2 regions of the Asticcacaulis sp. MM231 genome follow, and region 1 is predicted to be linked to the other one. Evidence: riboswitches for the same ligand, from Rfam matches in the RefSeq annotation. Region 1 holds a riboswitch; the other holds the start of a gene.
What was found. A riboswitch is a leader RNA that binds a small molecule or an ion and turns the genes downstream of it on or off. The one in region 1 is predicted to bind guanidine.
Positions count from the first base shown of each region.

Region 2: it holds a riboswitch for guanidine, as region 1 does, so the genes downstream of both, ABQ278_RS13435 (DMT family transporter) here and ABQ278_RS08535 (SMR family transporter) in region 1, are expected to answer to the same signal.

Region 1 is NZ_OZ075108.1:1,736,003-1,750,998, reverse strand. Features, by position in the region: gene ABQ278_RS08605 (PQQ-binding-like beta-propeller repeat protein) at 1-1,419, opposite strand, end outside; gene ABQ278_RS08600 (tetratricopeptide repeat protein) at 1,469-2,215, opposite strand; gene panB (3-methyl-2-oxobutanoate hydroxymethyltransferase) at 2,376-3,146, opposite strand; gene ABQ278_RS08590 (hypothetical protein) at 3,230-3,685, opposite strand; gene ABQ278_RS08585 (sigma-70 family RNA polymerase sigma factor) at 3,682-4,260, opposite strand; gene ABQ278_RS08580 (DUF6249 domain-containing protein) at 4,293-4,676, opposite strand; gene ABQ278_RS08575 (PadR family transcriptional regulator) at 4,927-5,532, shown strand; gene ABQ278_RS08570 (siderophore-interacting protein) at 5,535-6,329, shown strand; gene ABQ278_RS08565 (DUF2147 domain-containing protein) at 6,384-6,758, shown strand; gene ABQ278_RS08560 (arsenate reductase) at 6,755-7,102, opposite strand; gene guaA (glutamine-hydrolyzing GMP synthase) at 7,142-8,659, opposite strand; gene ABQ278_RS08550 (RsmB/NOP family class I SAM-dependent RNA methyltransferase) at 8,693-10,021, opposite strand; gene ABQ278_RS08545 (MAPEG family protein) at 10,031-10,423, opposite strand; gene guaB (IMP dehydrogenase) at 10,460-11,917, opposite strand; gene ABQ278_RS08535 (SMR family transporter) at 12,021-12,338, opposite strand; guanidine-III (ykkC-III) riboswitch at 12,389-12,459, opposite strand; gene ABQ278_RS08530 (DUF1523 family protein) at 12,484-12,819, opposite strand; gene ABQ278_RS08525 (RlmE family RNA methyltransferase) at 12,883-13,602, opposite strand; gene ABQ278_RS08520 (hypothetical protein) at 13,698-14,063, shown strand; gene ABQ278_RS08515 (peptidylprolyl isomerase) at 14,133-14,597, shown strand; gene ABQ278_RS08510 (hypothetical protein) at 14,740-14,996, shown strand, end outside.
Region 2 is NZ_OZ075108.1:2,736,556-2,751,551, forward strand. Features, by position in the region: gene fahA (fumarylacetoacetase) at 1-379, shown strand, start outside; gene maiA (maleylacetoacetate isomerase) at 397-1,050, shown strand; gene ABQ278_RS13430 (Rieske (2Fe-2S) protein) at 1,022-1,429, shown strand; gene ABQ278_RS13435 (DMT family transporter) at 1,589-2,458, opposite strand; guanidine-III (ykkC-III) riboswitch at 2,474-2,543, opposite strand; gene paaC (1,2-phenylacetyl-CoA epoxidase subunit PaaC) at 3,044-3,793, shown strand; gene ABQ278_RS13445 (XRE family transcriptional regulator) at 3,823-4,392, shown strand; gene ABQ278_RS13450 (glycine C-acetyltransferase) at 4,514-5,701, shown strand; gene tdh (L-threonine 3-dehydrogenase) at 5,749-6,783, shown strand; gene ABQ278_RS13460 (ornithine cyclodeaminase family protein) at 6,819-7,739, opposite strand; gene ABQ278_RS13465 (LysR family transcriptional regulator) at 7,743-8,642, opposite strand; gene ABQ278_RS13470 (FAD-binding oxidoreductase) at 8,744-10,039, shown strand; partial or broken gene ABQ278_RS13475 (aldehyde dehydrogenase family protein) at 10,050-11,586, shown strand; gene ABQ278_RS13480 (acyl-CoA dehydrogenase) at 11,579-12,748, shown strand; gene ABQ278_RS13485 (CaiB/BaiF CoA-transferase family protein) at 12,873-14,090, shown strand; gene ABQ278_RS13490 (thiamine pyrophosphate-binding protein) at 14,087-14,996, shown strand, end outside.

The sequences.
Region 1 (14,996 bases):
ATCGTTGGTCACGACGAACAGTTTGTCACCCACGGCGATCGGCGCGATATAAGCAGCATCGCCCAGCTTGATCGTTTCCTGGCGCTCGCCGGTCTTCGGATCAAAGGCCACAGCCTCACCCAGTGAATTGACCATCACTAGACGATTGGACGCCATGAAAGGCCCTGACCAGAGCGGCAGCTTACCCACGGTTTTTTCACGCCCCAGGCCTAAGAAGCCCTTCTTGGTCTTCTGAATACCGGCGTTCATGTCCTTGATCCAATAGATCTGGCCACTTTCACGGCTGACACACAAAAGCTCACCTTGCAGGCTGACCAGAAACACGACGTCGCCGGCCACCCAGGGTGTGTTGACGCTGTCGGTATCGACCTTCCATTTCGGCACGCCGGTCTTCGCGTCCATCGCCTGGAAGACACCGGAATGACTGGCGGCAAAGACGGTACCATTATAAAGCACCGGACGACCGGAGATATCGCGGATTTCCGACAGGGCATTGGTTCGGTTCGATTGCGCCAACACCTGCTGCCAGACGGGATCCCCCGTCGTCGTGCTCAAGGCCACAAGTTCACCTGACGAGAAAGGCGTGTAGACGATATCGCCGGACACCAGCGGCGTCGAAGACTTTTGCAGGCGCGCCGGCTCGGCGATGGCCTGATACGTCCAGGCCATTTCACCCGTTGTGCGGTCGAAAGCGAACACCTGATTATCGACATCGGTGGCGAAGATATGTGTAGCATTCACCGTCGGGGCCGCGTGAATCTGCGTGTCGACGTTCTTCTTCCAGATTTCCGCGCCGGTCGTGGCATCGAGCGCTTCAACGAAACGGAAGCCTGAGGTTACATAAAGCTTGCCGTCGGAAAGCGCCAAACCGCCACCAAAGGCCGTCTTGTCGCGCTTGTTCTTGGGGTTGAGATCGACGCTCCACACCTGACGGCCGGTGGCAACCTCAAAGGCCGAAACGCGGGCTTCGGCATCGAGCGTGTAGATGGTCTGACCGTCAGATACGGGCTGGGCCAGAACCTGATTACCGCCCTTGCTGGCCGCACCGATCGACTTGGTCCACGCCACCTTGAAGTTTTTGGCAGCATCAGCATTCTGAACCAGCGTGTCAGGCCCGCCTGCCACCGGCCAGTTGGCCACCGCAGCCGGCTCCGGCAGATAGTAGCCAATGCCCTTGAGGCTCTTGGACGGTGTCAGCTTCTGATCGAAGGCGACGATGGAAATGCGCTGGCCTTGCGAGGCCACGGCCCCCTGATCGCTGTTGCGATCCTTGAAGGGGTTCATCTTGTCGACTGTGGCGCAGCCGCTCAATGTGATCGCCGCGGTCAGGGCGACAAGACTGGCGGCCTTCAGCCCGGAAACCTTGGACCCGAAACCTTTGGCGTGGACCTTCGACGAGTTCATAAGCGCGTTTTCCATAATCAAGATATCAATATGACCCGCAGGGCCGGAGAGGTTAAAGCGCAGCCTATTGCGCGGGCGTTTGTTGCATTTGCGGCGCGCCCTGAATTTGCGGCATCACCGGCATGGCGGCTTCAGGTTGCTTCATCATCGCCTGAGCGGTAGCGATCGCGCCCGAATCAATGGCGGCCACGAAGGCGCTCGCGCGCTGCTTGACGCCATCGGGCGTGCCGAGCGTCACCGACAGGACCTGCAGATCATTGCGCGCGCCCTTGACGTCGCCGGACTGAAGCTTGGCCATGGCGAGGGCTTCCTTGGCCATGGCGGCATAAGGGCGACCTTCCTTGGTCAGGGGCGTAAGGCGCTTTTCAACGTCGGCGAAAGGCTTCGAGTCCATTTCCAGCAAGGCAGCCTTGAGAGCGGCGCCATCGGAGATATTGGGCACCTTGGAGGCGCTTGCGGCCAGGTCAAGATCCTTGATCGCTTCGGCAGTGTTGTTTTCTTCGAGAGCGATACCGGCCAATTGCTGCAGGGCCATGGCCTTGTAGACCGGATGTCCCGCCTTCACAGTGGCTTCAAAGCCCGTCTTGGCAACGGCCTTGTCGCCCTTGACCATCGACTCGATGGCAGTGCCGTAAGATTCCGACGCGTTGGCGGCCACGCTGGCCTGCCAGCTTTCATAACCCCAGAAGCCGAGCGCGATGATCAGGGCCCCGCCAAGAACGCCAGCCACCCAGGGCCAGCCTTTTTTGACGATGGTCGCCCATTTGTCGGCGCGCAGGGTTTCTTCTGTTTCGTCAAAAATATCGCTCACAGCGAATCCTCATATCCAAATATTCAGGGAGAAGCGCCGTCCTGTTAAGGCGCACAGGCGCTTCCAATTCGGCGCGAACCTAGCCTTTGGCCAAGGTTAACGCAACCGGATACAGCACCATGGCTCAGGCTTCCCCCAAAATCAAATTCCGCCACCCTACTTATTTAGCAAAATATGTCTCTTGTGGGGCGGGGAAGCTACGATCCCTGACATCTTTCGCATAAGATTTAACCGCTGTGCTGATCTGGGTGCGCAGGTCGGCATAGTGCCTGACGAATTTTGGCGTCCAGTCGAACAGGCCAAGCATGTCATCGGTCACCAGCACCTGACCATCGCAGGCATTGGAGGCGCCGATACCGATGGTTGGGATACTGACCAAGCGGGTCACCTCGTCGGCCAGATCGGCCGCCACGCCCTCAACGACGATGGCGAAGGCACCGGCGGCTTCACTGTCTTGCGCTTCCTTGATCACCTTGTCGCGCTCTGCCTGCGTGCGCCCCTTGGCCTTGAAACCGCCCTCGACATTGACCGCCTGCGGCCGCAACCCGACATGGCCCATGACAGCGATGCCGCGTTCGGTCAGGTAGCGGATCGTCTCGGCGACCGTCGGCCCGCTTTCCAGCTTGACGGCTTGCGCCCCTGTTTCTTTCAACAGGCGCACGGCGTTGGCAAAGGCCTGCTCAGGACTGGCCTCATAGGAGCCGAACGGCATGTCGATGACCACGAAGGCGGTGTCCGACCCTCGCATGACCGCCTGTCCATGGAGAATCATCATTTCCATGCTGACGCCGATGGTGTTGGGAAGACCGTGGATCACCATGCCGAGGCTGTCGCCGACCAGCAAAATATCGCAATGCGGATCCATGATCCGCGCGGTAGGCGTAGTGTAGGCCGTCAGGCAGACCAACGGAGTTTGGCCCTTGCGGCTCATGATATCAGGTGCGGTTATGCGTTTGGTACGTGCGGGACCGGCTTGGCTGCTCAAGGTATTCACTCATGTCTCTTGGAGACGTGTCAGATCGTCTCCTCCTGGGAGTAGGCGTAATACAACGCCAGACAGGCTAAACATAGGGAAAAACTGACCCAGAAAAAGAACGGGGTCTGCATAAGGTTGAGGTATCGTGCCGACAATTCAATCAGGCTCATGGCGGATTTCCCCATGCCATCGAAAAATTCGACGCCGGCGCGCAAGGTTTCGTCGGTTTCAGTTGCGGCTTTTGTCAGCGTCACCGTGGCGACCTTTGGGGCAGAGCCGCCCTCGCCGCCGGCCCAATTTGGCATATGGATGAATTGCGCCAGAGCATAGAGCCCGCCGACAAAGCCGGCGAGCACGACCACTCCCTGACGCAGCCACAGGTTAAAGCGCAAGCCCCGCATGACGCGCGCCTGAAAAGCCTCAGAATCGTCGTAAACCGGCGCAGCGGCGAACAGATCGCCGATATCGTCGTCTTTCAAGTTCAAATCACTCATGTTCCTGTTTCCAGTACGGGAGCGGACTTCACGCTCAGGATAATCTTCAACTGATCCAGCGCACGCCGGATATGACTTTTCACTGTACCAAGCGGAATTTTAAGTTCATCGGCTATATCCTGATGGGACAGGTCGCCGCTGAAATTGAGCGTGACGCATAGTCGTTCCACAGGTTTAAGGCGATTTAAAGCCGCATCGAGATTGTGGGCGCGAAATTCACCTTCGTGGGCGATGGGCTCGGGTTCATAAGCGCCGATATCATCGGTCAGCACATACTTCTTGTTGTTGCGCACTTTGCGCAAATAACGCCGAGAGGCAATCCGCTTGAGCCAGCCGGTAAAGGGGCCATCGAAACGATACTCGGCCAGGTGCTCGTAGGCGCTCATAAAGGCCTCCTGCGCCATGTCGTCGGCATCGGCGCCCTGCGCGCCCATCCGGCGCAGATGGATACGCAAACCGCCGCCATGGCGGCGCACCAGTTCGGCAAACGCCGGCTTGTCACCCGCCGTGCTCAGGCGCACGAGGTCAACATCCGATTGTCGCGTCAGGTCAGGCTTGTCGCTGGCCAGGGCCATGGTTCAGTTTGCTCCGGGTTGCCGCTATCGACTTATTGCTTGCGATTGCCGATCAGGCCCAAAATAAGCAGGGCAACACCAATGAAGCCCGGAATGGCAGCCAAGCCTGACATTTCGTCAACCGTGTAGCCGTTATCGAGAAAATTCCAGACTACAACTCCCAATGCGATCGCGATCAGGATAATGCCGGTACGAATGTCGTTAGCCGGGGTTTTCACACGTACCTGGCTTTTTTGCAGACTGTCGAGAAACTCGGTCGGCAAGGGCTGGCCTTTTTCAATAGACATACGCAGGGTTTTTTGAAGTTCAGCATTGTCGCGCGACTTACCGATACGAACAATCGCTACAATGGCGATAGGCATACCAAAGACCATCAGGATTGCTATGATGGGAATGATTTCATGCGGTAAATTCATGGATAAACTCCTTGAAAGAGGTTCGGGGAAGGCAGAAAAGCCGCCCTTTGTTTATAAGAGGCACGCAACCCTGCCTTTGGATGCAGTGTTTCGCATTAAGTTTCCGTAATCAAAATAATTTGGTCGCCCTCTTGAATTAGATGCAATTTAGATATATCTGAAATGCATCGAAACGAAAATATTTGCAATCAACTCGCAAATACGCCAAATATCGATATATCTGATTACACTCTAATTATAGGAGACTCGCATGCGAGGCTTTTTTCATCATCGCGGACACGGCGCTCAGCCTGACCGCAATTTCAGCCATCGTGACGGCTTTGGTCGCGACTTCGGCGGCGGACGCGAAGCTATTATGGAGCGTTTCCGTGGCATGCGCGGCGGTCGCGATGGCCTGAACCGTGGCAGAATGGGCTTTGGTCACGGCGGTTTGCGTTTGGTCCTGCTTAAGCTCATCGACGAAAAACCCAGCCACGGCTACGAACTGATCAAAGCGATCGAAGAACGGTTCAATGGCGCCTACAGCCCTTCCCCCGGCGTAATCTACCCCACACTGAGCTGGCTGGAAGACGAAGGTTTCATCACCATCACCCCGGGCGAAGACGGCCGCAAATCGGCCCAGATCACCGACGCCGGCAAGGCATTTCTTGAAGACAAGGCTGCCGCCGTCACCGAACTGTTCAGCCAGATGGATGGCCAGACCAGCGAACACGGCGATTACAGCCCGATCTTCCGCGCCATGGGCAATCTCAGGGCATCGCTCAAGGCGCGCGGCATGAAGCCCATGGGTAAGGTTGAGATCGAAGCCATCGTCGACCTGATCGACGAGGTCGCCAAAAAGATCGAAAGGTTATAGCCATGGATACGCATATCGATGGGCGTTCGATAACACGTGTCCGCTATGAAACGCGTCTGCGGGAACTGACGGTAACGGGTGTACGCCAACTCACCCCTCACCTGATCCGCATCGGTCTCCATGGCGATTTCGGGGGCTTTCAGTCGCTGGGCTTCGATGATCACGTCAAGCTGTTCTTCCCCGACCCGGAAACCGGTATTCTGACCCTACCCGTCATGGGTGCGGTGTCTGAGGGCCCAAAGCCAGTCATGCGCGACTACACCCCACGCCAGTTTGATGCCAAATCCCAGACGCTCGATATCGAGTTCGCTCTCCATGATGCCGGTCCGGCAACTCTATGGGCGATGAACGCCAAAATCGGCGATACCCTCAATATCGGCGGTCCGCGCGGCTCCATGCTGATCCCGCAAACCTTCGATGGCCATGTGATGATTGGCGATGATACGGCCCTGCCCGCCATCGCCCGCAGGCTCGAAGAGATGCCCGCCGGCACGCCGGTCTGTGTTGTGGCTGAGGTCGATAGCCTCGATGACCGCCTGCACTTCAATACCCGCGCCGATCTGCGCGTTCACTGGGTCTATCGTCAGGCGACACAGAATAACAGCCTGCTCGAAGCCTTGAGAGGCCTGCACCTGCCGCAGAACGACCTCCACATCTGGGTGGCGTGTGAAAGTTCGCAGGCGAAACTCATCCGCACGCATCTGATCGAGGACCACGGCGCCAGACCACAATGGATCAGGGCGTCAGGCTATTGGCGCAAGGGAGATGCCGGCGCGCACGACACCATCGGCGATTAACGGAACCTACAGCAGGACAGGCTATCATGGCCGTCTTATCTCGCGGGGGCGTCGATGCGCTTAATTCTATCCCTTACCCTGACAGCCTTGTGGCTGTCGCCGACCATGGCACTGGCCGCTGACCTTGGCGGTACATGGCAACGTTCCGATGGCCGTGAGCGCGTCACCTTCGCACCGTGCCCTGACGGCGTGTGCGGCAAACTGGTCTGGAGCAAACCGGACGCCAAAAGCAAGGCGCATATCGGCGACACCGTGTTTCATGACCTGAAACGCGAAACCGCCACGAGCTGGAAGGGCTACGCCTCCAATCCCGATGACGGCAAGACCTATCCCGGCACCGTCACGCTCGACGGCGGCAAACTGCTCACCCGCGAATGTATCCTGGGCGGCCGTATCTGCCGCACCGAAATCTGGACGCGGATAAACTAGCGAAGGGTCTTCGGGTCGATCAAATCGGGCTTGAAACCAACAATCAGGATGTCGTCCTTCTCGAAAACAGGCCGCTTGATCATCGACGGCTGCTCGATCATCAGGGCAATGGCATCTTCCTGGTTCAGATTGTGCTTGTCTGCATCCGGCAAGGCCTTGAAGGTGGTGCTGGCCCAGTTGAGCACCTTTTCCCAACCCAGCTTTGCACACCAGATCTTCAGATGCACTTCGTCAATGCCGTCCGTCTTGAAGTTATGAAAGGCGTAGGCGACGCGATTGGCGTCGAGCCAGTCGCGTGCCTTTTTCACCGTGTCGCAGTTGGGAATACCATAAAGGGTCAGCATTGAGGGTCCGTTCGATGTCGTATGAGGCTGTCGCCTGATTTATTCCCACTCGATGGTGCCGGGCGGCTTCGAGGTGACGTCATAGACCACGCGGTTGACACCGCGGACTTCGTTGACGATGCGGGTGGCGCAACGGCCAAGCACGGCCCACGGGAATTCATAGAAATCGGCCGTCATGCCATCGGATGAGGTGACCGCGCGCAGGGCCAGCACGTCTTCATAGGTGCGGGCGTCGCCCATGACGCCGACCGTCTTGACCGGCAGCAGCACGGCAAAGGCCTGCCAAATGTCATTGTAGAGACCAGCCTTGCGGATTTCATCGAGGTAGATGGCGTCGGCGTCCTGAAGCGTCCTGACCTTCTCCGGCGTCACTTCGCCCGGAATGCGGATGGCCAGGCCCGGCCCGGGGAACGGATGGCGCCCGACAAAGGCGGCGTCGAGACCCAGTTCGCGGCCGAGCGCCCGCACTTCATCCTTGAAGAGTTCGCGCAATGGCTCAACCAGTTTCAGCTTCATATAGTCGGGCAGACCGCCGACATTGTGGTGCGACTTGATGACCGTCGAAGGCCCGCCGTGGGGAGAGATGCTCTCGACCACGTCGGGATAAAGCGTGCCCTGGGCCAGGAATTCGGCGCCGTCGATCTTGCCGGCCTCTTCATCGAAGACGTCAATGAACAGTTTGCCGATGGTCTTGCGCTTCTTTTCGGGATCGGATTCACCGGCCAGGGCGCCGAGGAATTTCTCTTGCGCCTGCACATGGATCAGCGGGATATTGTAGTGGTTTCGGAACAGCGAGACGACCTGTTCGCCTTCGTTCTTACGCAGCAGGCCGGTATCAACGAACACGCAGGTCAGTTGTTCACCGATCGCTTCGTGGATCAGGATGGCGGCGACCGAGGAATCAACCCCGCCGGACAGACCGCAGATGACCTTGCCGGTGCCGACCTGGGCGCGGATCTTGGCGACCATTTCCTCGCGGAAGGCCGACATCGACCAGTCGCCCGAGAAGCCGGCGATCTCGAACAGGAAGTTGCGGATCATATCGGTGCCGCGCTTGGTATGCACCACTTCCGGGTGGAACTGCACAGCGTAAAACTTGCGCTTTTCATCGGCGATGGCGGCATAGGGCGCGCCTTCCGACGTGGCGATGACCTCGAAGCCCTGCGGAATGGCGGTGACGCGGTCGCCATGGCTCATCCATACCGTCTCGACCTGATCGAGGCCCTTGAAAATCGGCGACTGACCTTTGACGGTAATCTCGGCGCGCCCAAACTCGCGGTCATGGCCACTTTCGACCTTGCCGCCCAGCAATTCACACATCAGTTGCTCGCCATAGCAGATGCCGAACACCGGCACCCCCATGTCGAACAGTTTGGCGTCGATCCGCGGACCTTCATCGATGACGCTGTGCGGCGAACCCGACAGGATGACCGCCTTAGGGCGCAGGCTATCGATCTTGTCGGCGGCCTTAGTGAAGGGGTGGATTTCGCAATAGACGCCGCATTCGCGGACGCGACGTGCGATTAACTGGGTAACTTGCGATCCGAAATCGATAATAAGAAGAAGTCTCGTGGTGAGGCGAAGCCATGATTATTGGGTCCGTGTGTAGGCGGCGATAAAGAAGCCGTCGGTCTGGGTGGTATGGGGTGTAAGCGATAGGCGATGGCCAGTTTTGGCCAGTTTGTTCAGGCGCGCCGCGTGATCGATATAGAGCGTGCTGTTTTCTAGCAGGGTATGGATCGGCAGGGCGTCGTAATTGGGATGTGCCGCTTCAAAAGCGTCGGCGGTCTGGGCGTTTTCATCATCCAGCACCGAGCAGGTGACATAGACGAGACGCCCGCCCACCTTCACGCATTGTGCGGCACGGTCGAGAATTTGGTTTTGCAGGGTATGCAGACCTTCAATCTTGGCCTCATCGAGACGATGCGCATCTTCGGGATGGCGACGCCAGGTGCCGGAACCGGAGCATGGCGCATCGACCAGAACCAGATCGGCGCCTTTCAGCACTTCGAGTTGGGCGGCATCGTCGGGATCAAAGAAGTGGATAAAATGTGCGTTAGCGCCGGCACGGATCAGGCGCGGCTCAATGGCTTTCAGGCGCTTTCCCACGACATCACAGGCGTAAACCTCACCATTCCCGTCCATCATCTGCGCAAGCGCAAGTGTCTTGCCGCCACCGCCAGCACAGAAATCGACCACCTTAGCGGCGCCGGGCAAAAGACCGGCACCGGCGATAAAGGCCGCGAGTTGTGAGCCCTCGTCCTGAATTTCAACCTGACCGCTTTGGTAGATATCGAGCTTGACGAGATTGGGCGGCGGCTCTGCCGTCAGCCGGATGCCGTATTTTGAGAACGGTGTTGGTTCGGGCGACAATCCTTCGGCTTCAAGCGCCGCCATCATATCCGCACGGTTTGCCTTTGCGCTATTGACGCGCAGATCGATCGGCGCGCGCGGCATCATCAGGGCGGTGGCCTCGGCGGTCCATGCCTTGCCGAATTGCTGTTCGAAGCGCGAAACAACAAACTCCGGCAGACCGGTGGTGACCCAGGCGGGCGCCTCGCCCTCCCCCGCCGCCAGGCGTTCGCGTTCATGAGCGGTCAGGTGTTTGGGCCCATACCCTTCGCCGCCAAAAAAGCTTTCAATGTCTTCGATCGGCATGGCGTCGATCAGCGACAGCGAAGCCAGAACCAGCGCTCGTCCCTGCGCTGGCGATTTCTCAGTCATCTCCATAGCCCACAACAGGCGTTGTCTGGCGCGCAGGCAGCGATAGACGCGATCTGCAATGGCGCGACGGTCTTTGGAGCCGGCGTAGCGATTGACCTGCCCCCACTGTTTCAGCACGGCTTCAACAGTCGCACGGGTTCCCGAAAGTTGATCGAGGATATCGGCGGCGGCTTGAAGTCGGGCAGCGGGGGTCAAATCAGATCCTTAAACAAACAGGGTATAGAGGCACATGACAATGCCGATGAGCGAAACAATCCAGGCCAGCGAACGGACGCCAACGACACCGAACGCATAGAGCGGAATATAAACGATGCGGGCCGCCAGATAAACCTGAGCGCCCCAGATCGACACCGGGCTTGACTTGCCAAGGAAGGCGAGCGCAAGCACGATAACCGCAAAGAAAGCAAAGGTTTCCATGAAGTTAGCAAAGGCGCGGTTAAGGCGCCCCGCTATGGGCCCTGTGTCGAAATCCGTATCACGCGGGCCGGCGTTCCATTTGGCATAGCCCTTGCGCGACATGGCCGCTATCGGCGGCAGCCCCACCTGAACCAGCCCCAGAATAGCGGCCCAGACCAGTACCCGTAGTTCGTAAGTCATGCACTTCTCCCTTTAGTTACTGGTCTGCCGGCATGGCTATTGGCGGTAGTTCGGCGATTCCCGCGTGATCATCACGTCATGAACGTGGCTTTCGCGCAGACCGGCGCCGGTGATGCGCACGAAACGCGCGCGCTTCTGGAACTCTTCGATTGTAGGGGCACCGACATAGCCCATGGAGGCGCGAAGCCCGCCGACGAGTTGGTGAACAACCGGAGCGATCGGTCCCTTGAACGGCACCTGGCCCTCGATACCTTCCGGCACCAGTTTCATGGTGTCGCGCACTTCCTTCTGGAAATAGCGATCAGCCGAACCCGAAGCCATGGCCCCGACCGACCCCATACCGCGATAGGATTTGTAGGAACGGCCCTGATAGAGGATGACCTCACCCGGGGCTTCTTCGGTGCCGGCGAACATCGAGCCAAGCATGGCCGATGAGGCGCCCGCCGCGATGGCCTTGGCCAGATCGCCGGAGAACTTGATGCCGCCGTCAGCGATGATCGGCACGCCGGTGCCGGCCGCAGCCCGCACGCTGTCGATGATCGCGGTCAGTTGCGGCACGCCGACGCCGGCAACAATGCGCGTGGTGCAGATGGAGCCAGGCCCGATACCGACCTTGACGGCGTCGGCGCCGGCATCGATCAGGGCGCGGGTGGCGTCATAGGTGGCGACGTTACCGGCAACGATCTGAACCTTGTTGGTTTCCTTGCGCAGGCGTTGCACCGCTTGCGACACCAGAATGCTGTGACCATGGGCCGTATCAATGACGATAACATCGGCGCCGGCTTCGACCAGCGCCATCGAACGTTCAAAGCCGGCATCACCGACCGTGGAAGCGCCACCAACGAGCAGGCGTCCGGCGGCATCCTTGGCGGCCAGAGGATAGGCCTGTTGCTTCTCCATGTCCTTGACGGTGATCAGACCGACGCAGGCATAGGCGTCATTGACGACGATAATGCGCTCGATGCGATGCTTGGCCATCAGTTCGCGCGCGCGCGCCTGACCTTCGCCTTCGCGCACCGTGATCAGGTTTTCCGTCGTCATGACCTCGGCGGCTGACTTGGAGCCCTCGCCTTCGAAGCGAATGTCGCGGTTCGTCAGGATGCCGACCAGTTTGTTTGTCTCGCGCTCGACCACCGGGAAGCCGGAAATATGCTTGCGGGCGATGATCTCGCGAACCTCGGCCAGTTTGGTGTCGGGATAGATGACAATCGGGTTGATGACCATACCCGACTCAAACCGCTTCACATTGCGGATTTCCTCAGCCTGTTCTTCATTGGTTAGATTGCGGTGGACAATGCCCATGCCACCGGCCTGCGCCATGGCGACGGCTAGGCGTGCTTCTGTGACCGTATCCATGGCCGAAGAGACCAGCGGGATGTTCAGGCTGATGGTTTGGGTGAATTTCGTTTTCGTATCGACTTGAGTGGGCACCACGTCCGAGGGACCGGGTTCCAGCAAAACGTCGTCGAAGGTTAAGCCTTCGCGTATATCCATAAGGGACTCTCCATTTTGCGGTTTGTACCTATGGGAAACCGGCCTTGAGGTAAAGAGGTTGATGCAAAATAATTGTTTCAAAGCTTAAGCAGCGATCACGCGCCTAGCCCGCCGTCGCCTTCAGGCCGATAATAGAACTGAGCAGCATGACCAAAAAGAGGATGCGCAGCGGAGTCACCGCCTCATGAAACAGGAATATGCCCATTACCGCCGCGCCAAGTGCGCCAATACCGACCCAAACCGCATAGGCCGTGCCGATTGGTAAGGTACTGGCGGCTTTCGACAGCAACACCATGCTGAGCGCCAGCGTAACGAGGGTAAAGATGGACGGCACAGGTTTTGTGAAGCCGGCGCTGTATTTCAGGCCAATGGCCCAGCAGATTTCAAGCAATCCGGCGACGATCAGGTAGACCCACGGCAAGGATATAAATGATGGCATGACAATGCGCTCCAGTGTTTGTGATACAAACTAAAGCGTCGTCTTGTCTTGACCGGGTACGGCGCATCTCGTCCGGAGCAAAAACCTATATAACAAGCGCAGGTCCGAAAATAAAGGCGCCTGACGACTAATCGACCTTCTCAGCCTTGGTGATGTTCTTGTACATCGAGAAAATCGGCATGCGGAAACCATAATAGGAAATCCTGAAACGGCCGGTCTGAATGAGTTTGCCCTGAATATCAGATGAGTTGAATTTCAGATAAGCCGGACTATCGACATTCTTGTAGGTTTCGTCGGTGGTGAAGACGAGATAGACATCCTTCACCTTGTCGCCTTGCCTGAGAATCTTGTGGTCAACACCGGTGACGGTCACTTCGCGGGAACCATGTGTCCAGTAGGGCACGGTCCAGATCGCCAGAAACACCAGCGCAACAACGACAACCGCAGCAATCAGTTTTTTCATACTCATCCCCTCCATAATGGCCGCAGCCTATCCTCACAGTTATAAAGCGGCAATAAGGAAGGATCAGCCCTTGAATCCTATCGCCACTATATAGATTTCGCTCGAACCGACACGGCTGGACTTCGGCTTGAAGTGCTTCACCGTTTCAAAAGTCACCTTGAGCTTGAGCAACAGATGCTCGGTCTCGCCACCCTGAAACGCCTTGGCGATAAAGGCGCCACCGGGCTTGAGGTTATCGAGCGCGAAATCGCCGGCCATTTCCAGCAGCCCCATGATCTTGAGGTGGTCCGTCTGCTTGTGGCCCACCGTATTGTGCGCAAGATCGGAAAGGATGACGTCAGGCTTGCCGCCCATCAGGTCCATCAGTTGCGGACCAATGGCCGGATCGGTGAAGTCGGCTTCCAGAAGATCGGCGCCGGGCACCGGATCGACCGGCAGCAGATCGACACCGACCACATGCGATGCGCCGCGTTTGATCGCCACCTGCACCCAACCTCCAGGCGCGCAGCCCAGGTCGATAACCTTGGCGCCCTTGTGCAACAGGTTAAACCGCTCATCGATTTCGATCAGCTTGAAAGCAGCACGCGACCGCCAGCCCTCGGCCTTGGCCTGCTGGACATAGGGGTCGTTCAGTTGGCGCTCCAGCCACTTGGCGGAGGATTGTGTGCGAAATTTCGCCGTCTTGACGGCCGTGTGGCCTTTCGAACGGCCGGACAGGTTGCCGCCGGTCGGCGCCTTGACCATCTTACGGCGCGGCTCTTTATCTTCAGGTTGATCACTCATGGCGCGTCTATACTGGTTTTTGCCGCGTTTGCGGAAACTATTTTTTCTTTACAGCCGTAGCTGCTAGAAGGCGCCCAAACAGAAGGAACGCGTTCATGCGCCTTGCCACCGCCCTGCTGGCCGCATCGCTTAGTCTTGCCGCCTGCTCCCCCGCCAAACCGCCCGCCAGCGACACCAGCACCGAAAGTGCTCAGGCCGTGCCCGTCGCGTCTTCATCGGAATCGGTTACGAACCTGACGGAGGAACTGGCGCCATCGTCGACCGCGACGGATGGCACCTGTTTGTCGGACATCGGCAAGGTTGCCGCTGATCGCCTTGTTAAGCGCTGCATCATGGTATCTCCCGCCACGCACCCACCCTGCAATAAAAGCAATCCTTGCGACATGATTCAGAATGAGATCGACCGTTCCTGCGCCATGTATGGCCCGGAAGAAAAGAAACCCGCCGAGTGCACCGCCTAGATTTTATTTTGCAATTGCCCTGACGAGCCCCTATGTCAGGACCACAAATTTACTGTCAAAGGAGACATCATGTCCGAAGACCTCGAAAATACCCTGATCCTGACGCTGGATACCGGCCCCGTCACCATCAAGCTGCGCCCGGATCTGGCGCCTAACCACGTCGCTCGCATCAAGGAACTGGCGCGCGAAGGTTTTTACGACGGTATCGTTTTCCACCGCGTCATCCCCGGCTTTATGGCCCAGGGCGGCGATCCTCAGGGCCAGGGCTTTGGCGGTTCCGGCAAGAAGATCAAGGCCGAGTTCAACAAGGAGCCTCACGTCCGCGGAATCTGCTCGATGGCCCGCTCGCAAAACCCGGATTCGGCCGACAGCCAGTTCTTCATCGTGTTCGATGACGCCCGCTTCCTCGACAATCAGTACACTGTCTGGGGTCAGGTCACCGAGGGCATGGAAAACGTCGATGCCCTGCCCAAGGGGGAGCCGCCGCGTACCCCCGGCAAGATCGTGACCATGAAGGTCGCGGCCGACGTCTAAGTCATACCAAACGCTTAACGGGGTCATTCATGAGAATGACCCCGTCTTGATTATGGGCATTAACCTACGCACTTAAGGACATATTAAAACGTTTCACGCACTCTATGGTTTAGTAAACCGAAGTGTAGAGTAGTGTAAGCATATGCAGAAGCGTTCGCGGTATTCGGTCACGGTTGACCGCGCCAATATGATCCTGATTATCCGGTTGCATTCCCTGCGCTGTGAGCAGGAGCCTGGTCCCGATCTGATCGATCAACTGGCTACAGTAGAAACGCCTTGGCTTTTCAATGCCCTGTTTGACTTCCGCCGCTACGAAGCGGATTTTTCACGCGATTATCTCAGCTTTCTCACGGAAAAATGGGCCGCCTTTACGCGGGGACGCGACAGCGGTCGCAGCAT
Region 2 (14,996 bases), 1.0 Mb from region 1:
GCTCAAGCTGGACGTTCTGATCCAGACCGAAGCCATGCGGGCGCAAAACCTGCCGCCCTATAGTTTGAGCCAAAGCGAGGCGCGCCATATGTACTGGACGGCGGCGCAACTGGTCACACATCACGCCAGCAATGGCTGCAACCTGCAAACCGGTGATCTGCTTGGCACCGGCACGATCTCAGGCCCCACACCCGACAGCGCCGGCAGCCTGCTCGAATTGTCCGAAGGCGGTAAAAAGCCCGTGATCCTGCCGTCAGACGAGACGCGCACCTTTCTTGAAGACCATGATGAGCTTATCTTAAGAGCACGCGCTGAGGCTGACGGTTTTGTCAGCATCGGATTTGGGGACTGCCGCGGGCGCATAGCGCCTGCCAGATAAGAACAAAGGCGAGGATCATGCTCAAGCTGCACGACTACTGGCGCTCCAGCGCCGCCTACCGCGTTCGCATCGCCCTGAATCTCAAGGGACTATCCTACGAATCGCATAGCCACGACCTGCGCAGCAACGCGCACCATGATCCGGCCTACAAGGCGCTCAATCCGCAAGGCCTGGTGCCGGCGCTCGATATCGGTGGCCACGTGCTGACGCAGAGTTCGGCCATTATGGAATGGCTGGAAGAGACCTGCCCGGAGCCATCGCTTTTGCCGCCAGCCGCCGCCGATCGCGCCGCGGTCAGGGCCATGGCGGCGCTGATCGCCTGCGATATCCACCCGCTCAACAATCTGCGTGTTTTGCGCGAACTGAAGAACGACTGGCAGGCCGACGAAACCCAGACGAAAATGTGGGCCAAGGGCTGGATCGCCGAAGGTTTCACGGCGCTGGAAACCCTGATCGGTCAGCACGGCAAGGGCTATAGCTTCGGCAGCGAACCGACCCTGGCCGACTGCTACCTGGTTCCGCAAGTCTTCTCCGCCCAGCGCTTCGGTGTCAGCCTCGATCCGTATCCGAATATCCGCGCCGTCAATGAACGCTGCGATGACCATCCGGCGTTTGTGCGCGCGCATCCGCGTCATCAGCCCGATGCCGATACGGTGGATTCCAACCGCTGATCATGAAAGCCAACTCTTGACTAAAATTGAACGTGTTTTCACCACCCCCGCCGGCGTTAAACTGGGGCCGGCGAATCTGATCGCTGATAGGACCGCACGCAATTTCGTGCTGCAGATTGGCGAAGCGCACTTCCACGGCTTCGTGGTGCGCAAGGCTAATGACTATTACGGCTATGTCGACCGCTGCCCGCACGCCGGATTGCCGCTGGCACAGGAGCTCGACGACTATCTGACACCGCAGGCCGACCTTATCTCATGCAGTTGGCACGGCGCCCTTTTCCAGATCGCCTCCGGCCGTTGTGTCGGTGGTCCGTGCGCCGGTCAGTCATTGACACCGTGGCCAGTGCGTATTGAAGATGGAGAGATCGTCACGGCTTAATAAACTTCCTCCTCCCCTGTAGCTAAGCGTTCGGGGGAGGTGTCAGCGCGAAGCCCGTAGGGCTGGTGTCGCTGACGGAGGGGTCAGCCCCGCAATCAGTTATGCACCTCCGGCGAAACTACGGCCGCACCTCCTCCGCTTTACAGTGGAAGAGATTTGCTAAGCCGTGGCGTCGTTCGATCCACGCTTCGCCGTCAGGCTGGAACCCGCTGACGCGATAATCACCAGCGCTATTGCCAGCCATTGCAAGGGCGTCAACAGTTCGTGCAGGATAACCAGCCCCAGCAGCGAGGCCACCGCCGGCTCCAGGCTCATCATGAGGCCAAAAGTCTTGGCGGGCATGGCCTTCAGCGCGATCATCTCCAGCGAATAAGGGATGGCGCTGGCCAGAATGCCGATACCGACACCGTAGAGCAGAATGGCGGGCGACCACAAGGCTGCACCCGCAAAAGCCACGCCAATCGGCACCGTGAAAATCGTCGAAAACGCCATGCCGAGCGCCACCGCCTTGCCACCATGGACGCGGTCGCCGACCTTCTGGCCGACAATGATATAAAGCCCCCATAGCACGCCGGCGATCAAGGCGTAGACCACGCCAACCGGATCAAGCGCGCCCTTGCTCTCCCCCCAAGGCAACAGGATCAACAGGCCGGCCACGGCGCAGCCCACCCAGATGAAATCGCTCCATTTGCGTGAACCGAAGATCGCCACGGCCAGCGGGCCGGAAAATTCCAGCGCCACGGCGATTCCCAACGGGATACGGTCAATCGAGGCGTAAAACACCAGGTTCATGATGCCGAGTATGACGCCATAAAGCGCCAGCACCGGCCAGTGCTTGCGCTCAGGTCCGCCGCGCCATGGCTGGAAAACGATCAAAAGCGCGACCGTGGCGAAGAACTGGCGCAGCGCCGTCGTGCCTTCGGAACCGACTAGCGGAAAGACGTGTTTGCTGAGCGTGGCGCCAAGCTGCACCGACACGATCGCGATCAGGATGGCGATAATCGCCCACAGTTTCGGATTTTTGAACATGGCTCGACTCCAGTTTTGGCGTCGTCTTGTCGTAACCGGGTACGGCGCACCTCGTCCGGAGAATATCTGTTCTTTGGATAGCCTTTTCAGATGTCCTTCTCAACCTGTGGGAAAAATAAAATAGGACGCAGCCATCAACCGCCTTACAGGCCGCCTCAGCCGATCCCAGATCCTGCTCGATTCGGCTCATGGGCGGCTGAGGAATCGCTCAACGCAACCGCTGCAGCATAAATTTGCAAATAGCGTCGGAAACATGAGAAATTATCCCAAATTGCGCGATATTATATAAATTTGACATAGGTGTCAGTTTTTGAAATTGACCCTGCGTCGACTTTTTTGTAGTGTATTTTCAACGATAAGAGAAAACGCCACAGAACCGCACATATGTTTGCTTTGCCGATTTCACAACGCTGGAACGATCGCCACGTCGCGCCGGCAGGCCGTCCGCCAGACGGACGTCGCCAAGCGGTTTTCACCCCGAAATCGATTCAAGATGCTGCGCTGCCATGCGGTGCAGCATCTTTCGTTTGTTGCGGCAGGGGCGCGTTTACATCCTTTAAACGCAAAGAAAAAGGTACAGGGAATATGAGAGATCCCATCTTCGATTACAGCCTCCGTCTCGGCGATGACGCCCTGATCCTCGGCAAACGCCTGAGCGCCTGGTGCGGCCACGCCCCGAGCCTTGAGGTCGATCTTGGCCTGTCGAGCCTTGCGCTTGACCTTGTAGGCCAAGCCACCTTCTGGCTGGAACTGGCGGCCAAGAACGATCCACAGGGACGCGACGCCGATGCCCTGGCCTTCCACCGCGACCCGCACGATTTCCGCAACTGCCTGCTGGTTGAACAGGCCAATGGCGATTTCGCCCAGACCCTGGCGCGTCAGTTCCTCTTCTCCAATTACCAGTATCTGTTCCTTGAGGCCCTGACGGGCTCTTCGCACAAGGAGTTGGCCGATATCGCAGAAAAAAGTGTACGCGACGTCGGTTACCATGTCGATTTCGCCCGCGACTGGATGATTCGCCTCGGGGATTCGTCCTGCCTCAGCCATCAGCGCCTGGTCAAAAGCATGGACTACATGTCGCATTTCGTCGACGAGCTATTCATGATGGACGAAGTGGATGAGGCCTTGCTGCATAAAGGCATTTCCATCAGCAAGGCCGCCCTACGGGCTGAGTTCGACAACCGCGTCAGCGCCGTGTTGCACGAGGCCGGCCTGACACCACCAAAGCCACAGCGCTCGGTCATGCTGGGCCGCAAGGGTCATGACAGCGAGCACGTCGCCCTTCTGCTGCACGAGATGCAGATCCCGCCACATGAGTCCGATCCGCGCTGGTAAGATCGCCGTTTTGCGCTTAGAAAAGGCGCATGGACAAGATCAGAAAAGCCCCTGAAATAGGCTCTCGTTTGCAGGCCCTGCGTAAACAGCAGGGCCTTTCGCTCGATGACATGGCCGGCCGGTCGAAGATTTCGCGCTCGATGCTGAGTCAGGTTGAGCGCGGCCTGGCCAATCCCACCTTCGCCACCTTGTGGGCGCTGACGCAGGCGCTCGGCATCGATATCGCCACCCTGATCGGTGAAGCGGCCGACGCAAGCGAACAGGCGATTGAACTGGTGGAGGCGCACAATACGCCGCGCATCCATTCGGCGGACGGCCACTGCGTGCTCCAGATCCTGAGCCCGCCGGAAACCACAGGCGATATGGAATGGTATCGGCTGGAGATCGAACCCGGCGCCTCGCTGACCTCGCAGCCCCACGCTTCGGGCAGTCGTGAGCACCTGTCCATCCTCTCCGGCGAAGCGCTGGTCATCGCCGCGGAAGCGCAGCAAAAGGCGCTGGCCGGCAGTACGGTGCGCTATCGCGCTGATGTGCCGCACAGCATCAGCAATACCGGAAACGAAAAGCTGGAAGCCTTGCTGGTGGTGCTGCCGGGATAATCCCCACCACAAAAGATCCATTATAGTAGATTTTTCGGCTGTATAGTGGAAAATGCGTTTGAACCCGCTCGCATTATATTGTACAAAAATACAATATAATGGAATTGAGAGCGAAGGTCACATGCGCACAGCCTTTTACGAACGGGTGGAAACCACCCTTGCCGATATCGAATCGCGCGGGCTGAAAAAGCCGGAACACGTTATCGCCTCACCGCAACGCCCGGCGCTTCGACTGGAGGACGGACGCGAGGTCATCAATTTCTGCGCCAACAACTATCTCGGCCTGGCCGATCATCCGGACGTCATCGAAGCCGGCCGCGCCGCCCTGCTTGAATATGGCGCCGGCATGGCCAGTGTGCGCTTCATCTGCGGCACGCAAACCCTGCACAAGCAACTGGAATCGAAGATCGCGTCTTACGTCGGCATGGAGGACGCCATCCTTTTCGCTGCGTGCTTCGACGCCAATGGCGGTGTGTTCGAGCCGCTGCTCACCGACGAGGACGCCATTGTTTCCGACAGCCTGAACCACGCCTCGATCATCGACGGCGTGCGGTTATGCAAGGCGAAAAAGTACCGCTTCAAAAACGCCGACCTGGCCGATCTGGAAACTCAGCTCAAGGCTGCCCGCGATAACGGGGCGCGTACCATTCTGATCGCCACGGACGGCGTATTTTCCATGGACGGCTACTACGCTCCCCTGGAAGGCATAGCCAAACTGGCGGAGCAATACGATGCGCTGGTGATGGTTGATGATTGCCACGCCACCGGCTTTACCGGCCCCAAAGGCGCCGGCACCCCTGCCCGCGCCGGCGTGAACGTCGACATCCTGACGGGCACCTTCGGCAAGGCGCTCGGCGGTGCGATGGGCGGTTATATCGCAGCGAAAAAGACGGTCATCGACCTCCTACGTCAGCGCGCCCGTCCCTACCTCTTCTCCAACGCCCTGGCGCCTTCGATCACCGCCTCCAGCCTGAAGGCCATTGAACTGGCCGAAACCGGCGATCACCTGCGCGCCCAACTGACGCAAAATGCCGAGCGTTTCCGCGCCGGCCTGACGGCGGCAGGCTTCAATCTGCTACCGGGTTCGCACCCGATTATCCCGGTCATGCTGCACGATGCCAAACTGGCGCAGGCCATGGCCGCCCGTTTGCTCGAAGAGGGCATCTACGTCATCGGCTTCTCCTTCCCGGTTGTGCCGGAAGGTCAGGCCCGCATCCGCACGCAGATTTCCGCCGCGCACACCTTCGCGCAGATTGACACAGCGATCGCGGCCTTCACCAAGGCTGGCCGCGAATTGGGGGTGATCTGATGGACGATCTGCGCCCTGTCATCACTGCCAAGACCTTGCCCGCTACCATGACCGCGCTGGCCAAGCTCAAGGCCGAGCCCGGCATCTGGCAGACCACCGCGCCGGTGCCCGATTGCGGTCCGGACGACGTGCTGATCCGCATTGCCCACACCGCCATCTGCGGCACCGATGTCCATATCTATAACTGGGATCAATGGGCGCAAAAAACCATTCCGGTGCCGATGGTGGTTGGCCATGAATTTGCCGGCGAGATTGTCGCCATCGGCGCGCGAGTTAGCCGTCCGTTAAAGGTCGGACAGCGCGTCTCCGGCGAGGGCCACGTTATCAATATGGATAGCGATGCCGCCCGCGCCGGCCACTTCCATCTCGATCCGGAAACGCAAGGCATCGGCGTTAATCGCCCCGGCGCTTTTGCGCAATATCTGGCCCTGCCGGCCTTCAATGTTGTGCCCCTGCCGGAGCGCGTTAGCAACGAACTGGGCGCGGTGCTCGATCCGTTTGGTAACGCTGTCCATACCGTGCAGCAAACCGATATGGTCGGCGCCAATGTGCTGGTGACGGGCGCTGGCCCCATCGGCATCATGGCGGCCGCTGTGGCGCGCTTCATCGGCGCGCGCAGCGTGACGCTCACGGACATCAATCCCTATCGTCTCGACCTGGCGGCGAAGGTTGCCGATATCCGCACGGTGGATGTATCAAAGGAAGATTTGCACGATGTCAGGCATGAACTCGGCATCGCCAACGGCTACGATGTCTGCATGGAGATGAGCGGCGCCAAGCCCGCTATTCCGCAGGCCATCGAACACCTGCGCATGGGCGGCGCCTTGACCCTGCTCGGCATTCCCGCTGGCGAGAGCACGGTGAACTGGAACGACATCATCATGAAGGCCCTGACCGTGCGTGGCGTTTATGGTCGCGAGATGTTCGAGACCTGGCGCAAGATGCTGGGTCTGATCGAGGCGGGCTTCCCGCTGGAACGGATCATCACGCATCGGCTGCCGGCGTCGGAGTTCCAGCAGGGCTTCGATATCATGCGGGCCGGTCAATCGGGCAAGATCGTGCTCGATTGGAGCGATGCCTAGATCATCTTCTTCGGTGCAATCTGTAGATAAACCGTCTACCCTACAGCCAGTGATGCGGCCGCCAGATCCTGTGCGGCATCACCGACGCTTTTAAACAGCGTGATCTTGTCTGCAAGACCTTCAATCGGTCCACTGGTGCACAGATCCGACAGGGTGCCCCTGATCATCTCATGGTGCAGCAAGCCTGCCGCTATAGGCTGGGTCAGGTCGCCGGCTTCGCTCATGGCCGCATAGGTATCGACCCAGATGTCGGCGCGTGTCATGGCGGCGTCATCGGCCTCGCGCATGTCTTTCAGATAGCCGCCGATCAGCGCCACATGCTGGCCTGCGTGCAGACATTCCCCCTTGATCAGCGGCTCCTGGGAAAGCGTGGCGCAGGCGATGATATCGGCTTTCGCAACCCCCACCGCCAGATCGTGGCACACCTCGGCGTGAAAGCCACCCGCCTTAAGCGCCGAGACCAGCTTTTCGGCATTGGCCGTCGTCGGGCTGAAAACCTGAACCGTTTCGATCTCGCGCACCGCGCGGTAGGCGAAGGCCAGTTCTGAAGCGATCCGTCCCGAGCCGACCAGCAGCAGATGTCTGGCGCCGTCCGCAGCCAACCGGTCCGCCGCGATCGCCGCCACCGCAGCCGTGCGCCGCGCCGTCAGTTCGCCGCCATCGAGCAGGGCCATGTGTTCGCCGGTCACCGCATCGAACAACAGATAACTTGCCGTCACCGCCGGCAGATTGCGGCGCGCATTGCCGGGCGTCACGTTGACAATCTTGACGCCCCCTACGCCCTGGCTCCACGCCGGCATCATCAGCAAGGTAGCGTCCGGTTCACCGTTGTTCTGCACCGTGTGGACATGGCGCTGCGGCGAGGTCGTCTCGCCCTGCAGCAATTTCGGCAGTTGCTGGGTGAGCAAGGCATAGGGCAGACGTTCGATGAGGTCGTGCGCGGTCAGGTTTTGCATCTTTTATCCGTTATCGATGGCGGTTTCGGTCAGTAGCCAGTCGCGGAAGGCGACCAGCGGCGGATGGTCGGCGCGGTCTTCCGGCCAGGCGAGATAATAGGCTTCGGCGTTTTTCATCGGTAGGTCGAGCGCCCGCACAAGCTGACCGGTGCGAAGTTCCTCTTCGATAAGGAAATCCGGCAAGAGCGCCACACCCAGTCCGGCCCGCGCCATCTGCGCCATGGTGGCGAACTGGTCGAACAGCATCCCTTGCACGTGCTCGGCCGGCGCATCGTTCTGGCGCAGCCAACGCTCCCAGGCGTCTGGACGGGTGGTGATGTGCAGCAAGGGCGCCTTGCGGATATCCGCCGGCGTCTCGAAACGGTAGCGCTCCAGCAGCGCCGGACTGCACGCCGGCACGACATATTCTTCGCGCAGGATCTGCGTCTGCGCGCCGGGCCAGTCACCGGTACCGTGGTGGATGGCGGCATCTATCGCTTCCTGACGGAAATCGAAAAGGCTGAGGCGCGTAATCAGGTTGAGCGTGGTGCCCGGATGCTGGCTCAAGAAAGCCGGCAGTCGCGGCGCCAGCCAGCGCGCACCGAAGGTCGGCAGGACGGCGAGATTGAGCGTACCGCCAAAGGGATTGGCGCGCAGATTGAGCGAAGCCGTGCTGATTTTCTTGAGCGCATCGCGCACTTCTCGCGCATAGGCCTCCCCACCGGGGGTAAGACGAATCGTTTGCCGCTCACGGATAAACAGTTCGACCTCAAGCTGGTCTTCCAGCGCCTTGATCTGGCGACTGACCGCGCTTTGCGTTAGGGCCAGTTCGCGCGCCGCCGCCGTGATGCTGCCGGTGCGTGCGGCGGCCTCAAAAGCCTGCAAATGGCTGGTTGGCGGCAAAAAACGGCGCGGGGCAAGCATCAGGAGTCATTCCATTTGAGAATGATGTAATGCCGAAATGGCAATGGATCAGTGGCATATTAGCGCGTATAAGTCCGTTGTCCATACAGATACGGAATGACATGCCCAAGACTATCAGCGCCGATACAAAAACACACGGCCTCTGGGAAACCACCGCGCCCGCCGCACCGGCAACGACCGTGCTGACCGGCGATGTGCGGACGCAGGTCTGCATCATCGGCGGGGGCTATACGGGCAATTCAGCGGCGCTGCATCTGGCGAAAAAGGGCATGGCCTCGGTCGTTCTGGAAGCGCAGGACATCGGCTTCGGCGGTGCCGGTCGTAATGTCGGACTGGTCAATGCCGGCATGTGGGTCATGCCCGATGAACTGCCAAACGTGCTCGGCGAAGTTCATGGTGACCGCCTGCTGAAACTGCTCGGCGATGCCCCTTCGGCCGTGTTCGATATCGTCGACACCTACGGCATCGAATGCCAGTTACAAAAACACGGCACCCTGCATTGCGGCGTGGGGCAAGCGGGTCTCGAAGAACTGCAACAGCGTGAAAAGCAATGGCAGGCGCGTGGTGCGCCGGTGCGACTGTTATCGGCTGAAGAGACCGCGCAAAAGGTTGGCTCCCGCGCCTACAGCGGCGCCCTGCTCGATCTGCGCGCCGGCACCATCCAGCCGCTAGCCTATGTGCGCGGACTGGCCAAGGCGGCGCAGACGGAAGGCGCTACGCTTTATACCGGCTCGCCCGCGCTGGACGTAACGCCTCATGGCGCACAGTGGCGGGTAAAAACTCCGCAAGGCTCGGTCACCGCCGACTGGGTGATCATGGCCACCGACGCCTATACGCAAGGCCCGTGGGAGATCATCCGCCGCGAACAGGTTCACCTGCCCTACTTTAATTTCGCCACCGAACCCCTGAGCCATAATGTGCGCGCCACTCTCCTGCCCGGCTATGAAGGCGTATGGGATACCAAGGAAGTGCTGTCGTCCTTCCGCATGGATGTGCATGGCCGCCTGATCTTCGGCAGCGTCGGCGCGCTGAACGGTGTGGGCCATGGCATCCATCGCGGCTGGGCTCTGCGCGCCGTGCACAAGATTTTCCCGCAACTGGGCAATGTCAAATTCGAAGCGGAATGGTACGGCCAGATCGGCATGACCGATGACAACCTGCCACGTTTCCATAAATTTGCGCCAAACGTCATCGGAATCAGCGGTTATAATGGCCGCGGCATCGCGCCGGGCACGGTCATGGGCCGCACCCTTGCCGAACTGATCGCTGGCGAGAAAAGCGAAGACGATCTGCCCCTGCCCGTCACCACGCCCGCTGAGGCGAAGATGCGCGCGCTCAAAGAAGTATTTTACGAGGTCGGCGCTCAGGCAGTCCACCTCACAAACTCACGTTTCTAAGGAACCGAAAATGATCACCGAAACCACACGCTTTGCAGAAGATGTCTCTTCGCTTCTGACAACCCTCGGCGTCGACCCCAAAACCTATACCGGTGGCACCCTGGCCGTCACCTCGCCGGTCACGGGCGACATCATCGCCAAGGTTGTCGAGACCTCGACCGCCGACGCCACGAAGGCCATCGATGCGGCACACAAGGCGTTCCTCGACTGGCGCGTCATCCCCGCCCCGAAGCGCGGCGAACTGGTCCGTCTCTTCGGTGAAGAACTGCGCGCCCACAAGGCCGAACTCGGCAAGCTCGTTTCCATCGAAGTCGGCAAGGTCACCTCGGAAGGCCTCGGCGAAGTACAGGAAATGATCGACATCTGCGATTTCGCCGTTGGTCTCAGCCGCCAGCTTTACGGCCTCACCATCGCCACAGAGCGTAGCAGCCACCGCATGATGGAAACCTGGCAGCCGCTTGGCGTCGTCGGCATCATCTCGGCCTTCAACTTCCCCGTCGCCGTCTGGGCATGGAATGCGGCCCTGGCGCTCGTTTGCGGTGACTCAATCGTCTGGAAGCCTTCGGAAAAGTCGCCGCTCACCGGCCTGGCCACCCACGCGCTGTTCGAGCGCGCCCTCAAGCGCTATGTCGATGAAGGCTACGACGCCCCGGCCGGCCTGTCAGCCCTGATCATCGGCGCTCGCGAGATCGGCGAAGTGCTGGTCGATCACGAAAAGGTCGCGCTGATTTCCGCCACGGGCTCGACCGCCATGGGCCGAGCCGTCGGCCCCAAGCTGGCCGCCCGCTTCGCCCGCTCGATCCTGGAACTCGGCGGCAACAACGCCGCCATCGTCTCCCCCACCGCCGACCTCGACCTGACCCTGCGCGGCGTCGCCTTCTCGGCCATGGGCACCGCCGGTCAGCGCTGCACCACCCTGCGCCGCCTGTTCGTCCACGACAGCGTCTATGATACGCTCGTTCCGCGCCTGAAGAAGGCCTATGCCTCGGTCAAGATCGGCAACCCCATGGAAGACGGCGTGCTCGTCGGCCCGCTGATCGACAAACTGGCCTTCGATGGTTTTGAAAAGGCCCTGAATGAAGCGAAAGCGGCGGGCGGCGTGGTCACGGGCGGTGAGCGCGTCACGGTCAGCGGCGACAACAGCTATTACGTTCGCCCGGCCATCGTCGAAATGAGCAAACACGAAGGCCCGGTGCTGCGCGAAACCTTCGCACCGATCCTCTACATCCTGCGCTATTCCAATGTGAAAGATGCCATCGCCATGCAGAACGATGTCGGCGCCGGTCTGTCCTCCTCGATCTTCACCAACGATATCCGCGAAGCCGAACTCTTCATGTCGGCGGCCGGTTCGGATTGCGGCATCGCCAATGTCAATATCGGCACCTCCGGCGCTGAAATCGGCGGCGCCTTCGGTGGCGAAAAGGAAACCGGCGGCGGCCGTGAAATCGGGCTCCGACGCCTGGCGCGCCTATATGCGCCGTACCACCAACACCATCAATTTTGGCAGTTCGCTGCCGCTGGCTCAGGGCGTGGTGTTTGATGTCTGATTTTGTGTGGAATGATTCCTTTCTGCTCACCGAGCAACTTACCGACGACGAACGGATGATCATGGAGGCGGCGCACGACTATGCGCAAGGCTCGCTGATGCCGCGCGTGCTCAAAGCCTATGGCGAGGAATATACCGACCGCCACATCTTCAACGAGATGGGCGAACTGGGGCTCCTCGGCGCGACCTTGCCGGAACAATATGGCGGCGCCGGTGCAACTTACGTCGCCTATGGTCTGGTGGCGCGTGAAGTCGAGCGCGTCGATTCGGGCTACCGCTCGATGATGAGCGTTCAGTCGTCATTGGTTATGTATCCGATCTATGCCTACGGCACTGAAGAGCAGCGTATGAAGTATCTGCCCAAGCTGGCTTCCGGCGAATGGGTTGGCTGCTTCGGCCTGACCGAACCCGACGCGGGTTCAGATCCGGGCGCCATGACCACCCGTGCCGAAACAATTGATGGCGGCTATCGCCTGACCGGCGCCAAGATGTGGATTTCCAACTCGCCGATCGCCGATGTCTTCGTGGTGTGGGCCAAGCTTGATGGCGTCATCCGCGGCTTTGTGCTGGAAAAGGGCATGAAGGGACTTTCCGCGCCGAAGATCCACGGCAAGCTGTCTCTGCGTGCGTCCATCACCGGCGAGATCGTCATGGATGGCGTCGAAGTCGGTGAAGACGCCCTGCTGCCCAACGTGGCGGGCCTCAAGGGGCCGTTTGGCTGCCTCAATCGCGCCCGCTACGGCATCGCCTGGGGCGCCATGGGTGCCGCCGAGGATTGCTGGCACCGTGCGCGCCAGTATGGCCTCGATCGCAAGCAATTCGGCAAGCCTCTGGCGCAGATGCAACTCTTCCAGAAGAAGCTGGCCGATATGCAGACCGAGATTACGCTGGGCCTGCAAGCCGCTCTGCGCGTCGGGCAGTTGTTCGATGCCGGCCAGATGCAGCCGGAAATGATCTCGCTGATCAAGCGCAACAATTGCGGCAAAGCGCTCGATATCGCCCGTCAGGCGCGTGACATGCACGGCGGCAATGGCATCCATGAGGAATACCACGTCATGCGCCACGCTCAGAACCTGGAGTCGGTCAATACCTATGAAGGCACGCACGACGTCCACGCGCTGATTCTGGGCCGTGCGCAGACCGGGTTGCAGGCGTTTTATTGATGGAAGCGGCGCTTATCTCTCCTCCCCATCGTGATGGGGAGGTGGCGCGCAGCGCCGGAGGGGCGCCCCTCCGTCATCTCGCTACGCTCGCTGACACCTCCCCATTGCATGGGGAGGAGAGATTGTGACCAAACCTCACGCCAAGCCTTTGGCCGGCCTCAAAGTCCTTGAACTCGCTCGCATCCTCGCTGGCCCGTGGTGCGGGCAATTGCTGGCCGATGTCGGCGCCGAAGTCATCAAGATCGAACGCCCGGAGGTCGGCGACGACACCCGCACCTGGGGGCCTCCATTCGTGACAGACGCCGCCGGCAATTCATGGGGCGCAGCCTATTTCCACGCCACCAATCGCGGCAAGTCCTCGGTCGCTATCGCCTTTGAAACGCCGGAAGGGCAGGCCGCCATTCGTGCGCTGGCCGCCGAGGCCGATATCCTGATCGAGAACTTCAAGGTCGGTGGCCTGAAGAAATACGGTCTGGATTACGACAGTCTCAAAGCCGTCAATCCGCGCCTGATCTACGCTTCGATCACCGGCTTCGGCCAGACCGGCCCCTATGCCGCCCGCGCCGGCTATGACTATATCATTCAGGGCATGAGCGGCCTGATGGACATCACCGGCGAACCCGAGCGCGAACCGCAAAAGGTCGGCGTCGCCGTGGTCGATATCTTCACCGGCGTCTATACCGCCACCGCTATCCTGGCCGCCGTCCATGGCCGCGAAACACGTGGTGAAGGCTGCCATATCGACATGTCGCTGTTCGATACCGCCACCTCGATCCTTGCCAACCAGGCCAGCAACTATCTCGTTTCCGGTAAGTCTCCATCTCGGCTCGGCAATGCCCACCCCAATATCGCGCCCTATCAGGTGTTTCAGGTGTCGGATGGCCATATCATCGTCGCGGTCGGCAATGACGGCCAGTTTCAGAAATTCTGTGCCGCGCTTCGTGCTAACGATATCGCTGCCCATCCGGACTACGCCACCAATGCCCTGCGTGTCGCCCGCCGCACGGATTTGCAATCCGCCGTGCAACCTTACCTGATGCAAAAGACCCGCGCCGAATGGCTGGCGGTGTTCGAGGCCGCCGGTGTTCCCGCCGGACCGATCAACCGTATCGAGGACGTGTTCAGCGATCCACAGATTATCCATCGCGGTATGCGGCTCGAATTGACCGCCGCCGATGGATCTAAGATCTCAGGCGTCGCGTCGCCCATCGTTATCAACGGCGAACGCATGGTGGCCGATGGACCATCACCCATGTTAGGAAATGGAAAAGCGGTGTGGAGTGCCCCCTCCACCCCTTCGGGGTCCCCCTCCCCCGCTAAAGCAGGGGAGGAGAAGATATGAGAACCGGCGGACAAATATTAGTCGATCAACTCGTCAAACAGGGTGTCGAGCGCGTCACCTGCGTGCCGGGAGAAAGCTATCTGGCGGCGCTCGACGCCATGCACGACGCCGATATCGACGTGCTGATCTGCCGTCACGAAGGCGGCGCCGCCATCATGGCCGAAGCCTATGGCAAGCTAACCGCCCGCCCCGGCGTCTGTTTTGTGACGCGCGGCCCCGGCGCCACCAACGCGGCGCACGGCGTTCATATTGCGCAGCATGACTCAACGCCGATGATCCTGTTTATCGGCCAGGTCGAACGCGCCATGCTCGGCCGCGGCGCCTTTCAGGAAATGGATTATCAGGCCTTTTTCGGCAGCACGGCCAAGTGGGTGGTCGAGATCACCGACGCCAAACGCATCCCCGAAATCGTCGCCCGGGCCTTCCGCGTCGCCATGCAGGGCCGCCCCGGCCCGGTGGTCATCTCCCTGCCGGAAGACGTGCTGACGGACAGGGAAGACGTGGCCGACGCGCCGGGGCTTAGCCTTACCAAACCCGAACTGTCGCTCGGGGCCTTACAACAGTTTGAAGCCCTGCTTGCCAAGGCAAAAAAGCCGCTGGTCATTCTGGGCGGCAGCAACTGGAGCCTAGACGGCTGTCAGGCGATTGCCAATTTTGCCGAAGCCTTCGCCCTTCCGGTCGCCACTGAGTTTCGCCGTTCGGCGCTCTTTCCGGCTGACCACCCGTCCTATGCCGGCGATCTCGGCTTCGGCCCCAACCCCAAGCTGGCGCAGCGCGTCAGGGACGCCGATCTGCTGATCCTGCTGGGCGCACGCATGGCTGAAGTGCCGTCGTCGAGCTACACCCTGATCGACCTGCCGACGCCGCAGCAAACCCTGGTTCATATTTTCCCGGACGCTGGCGAAA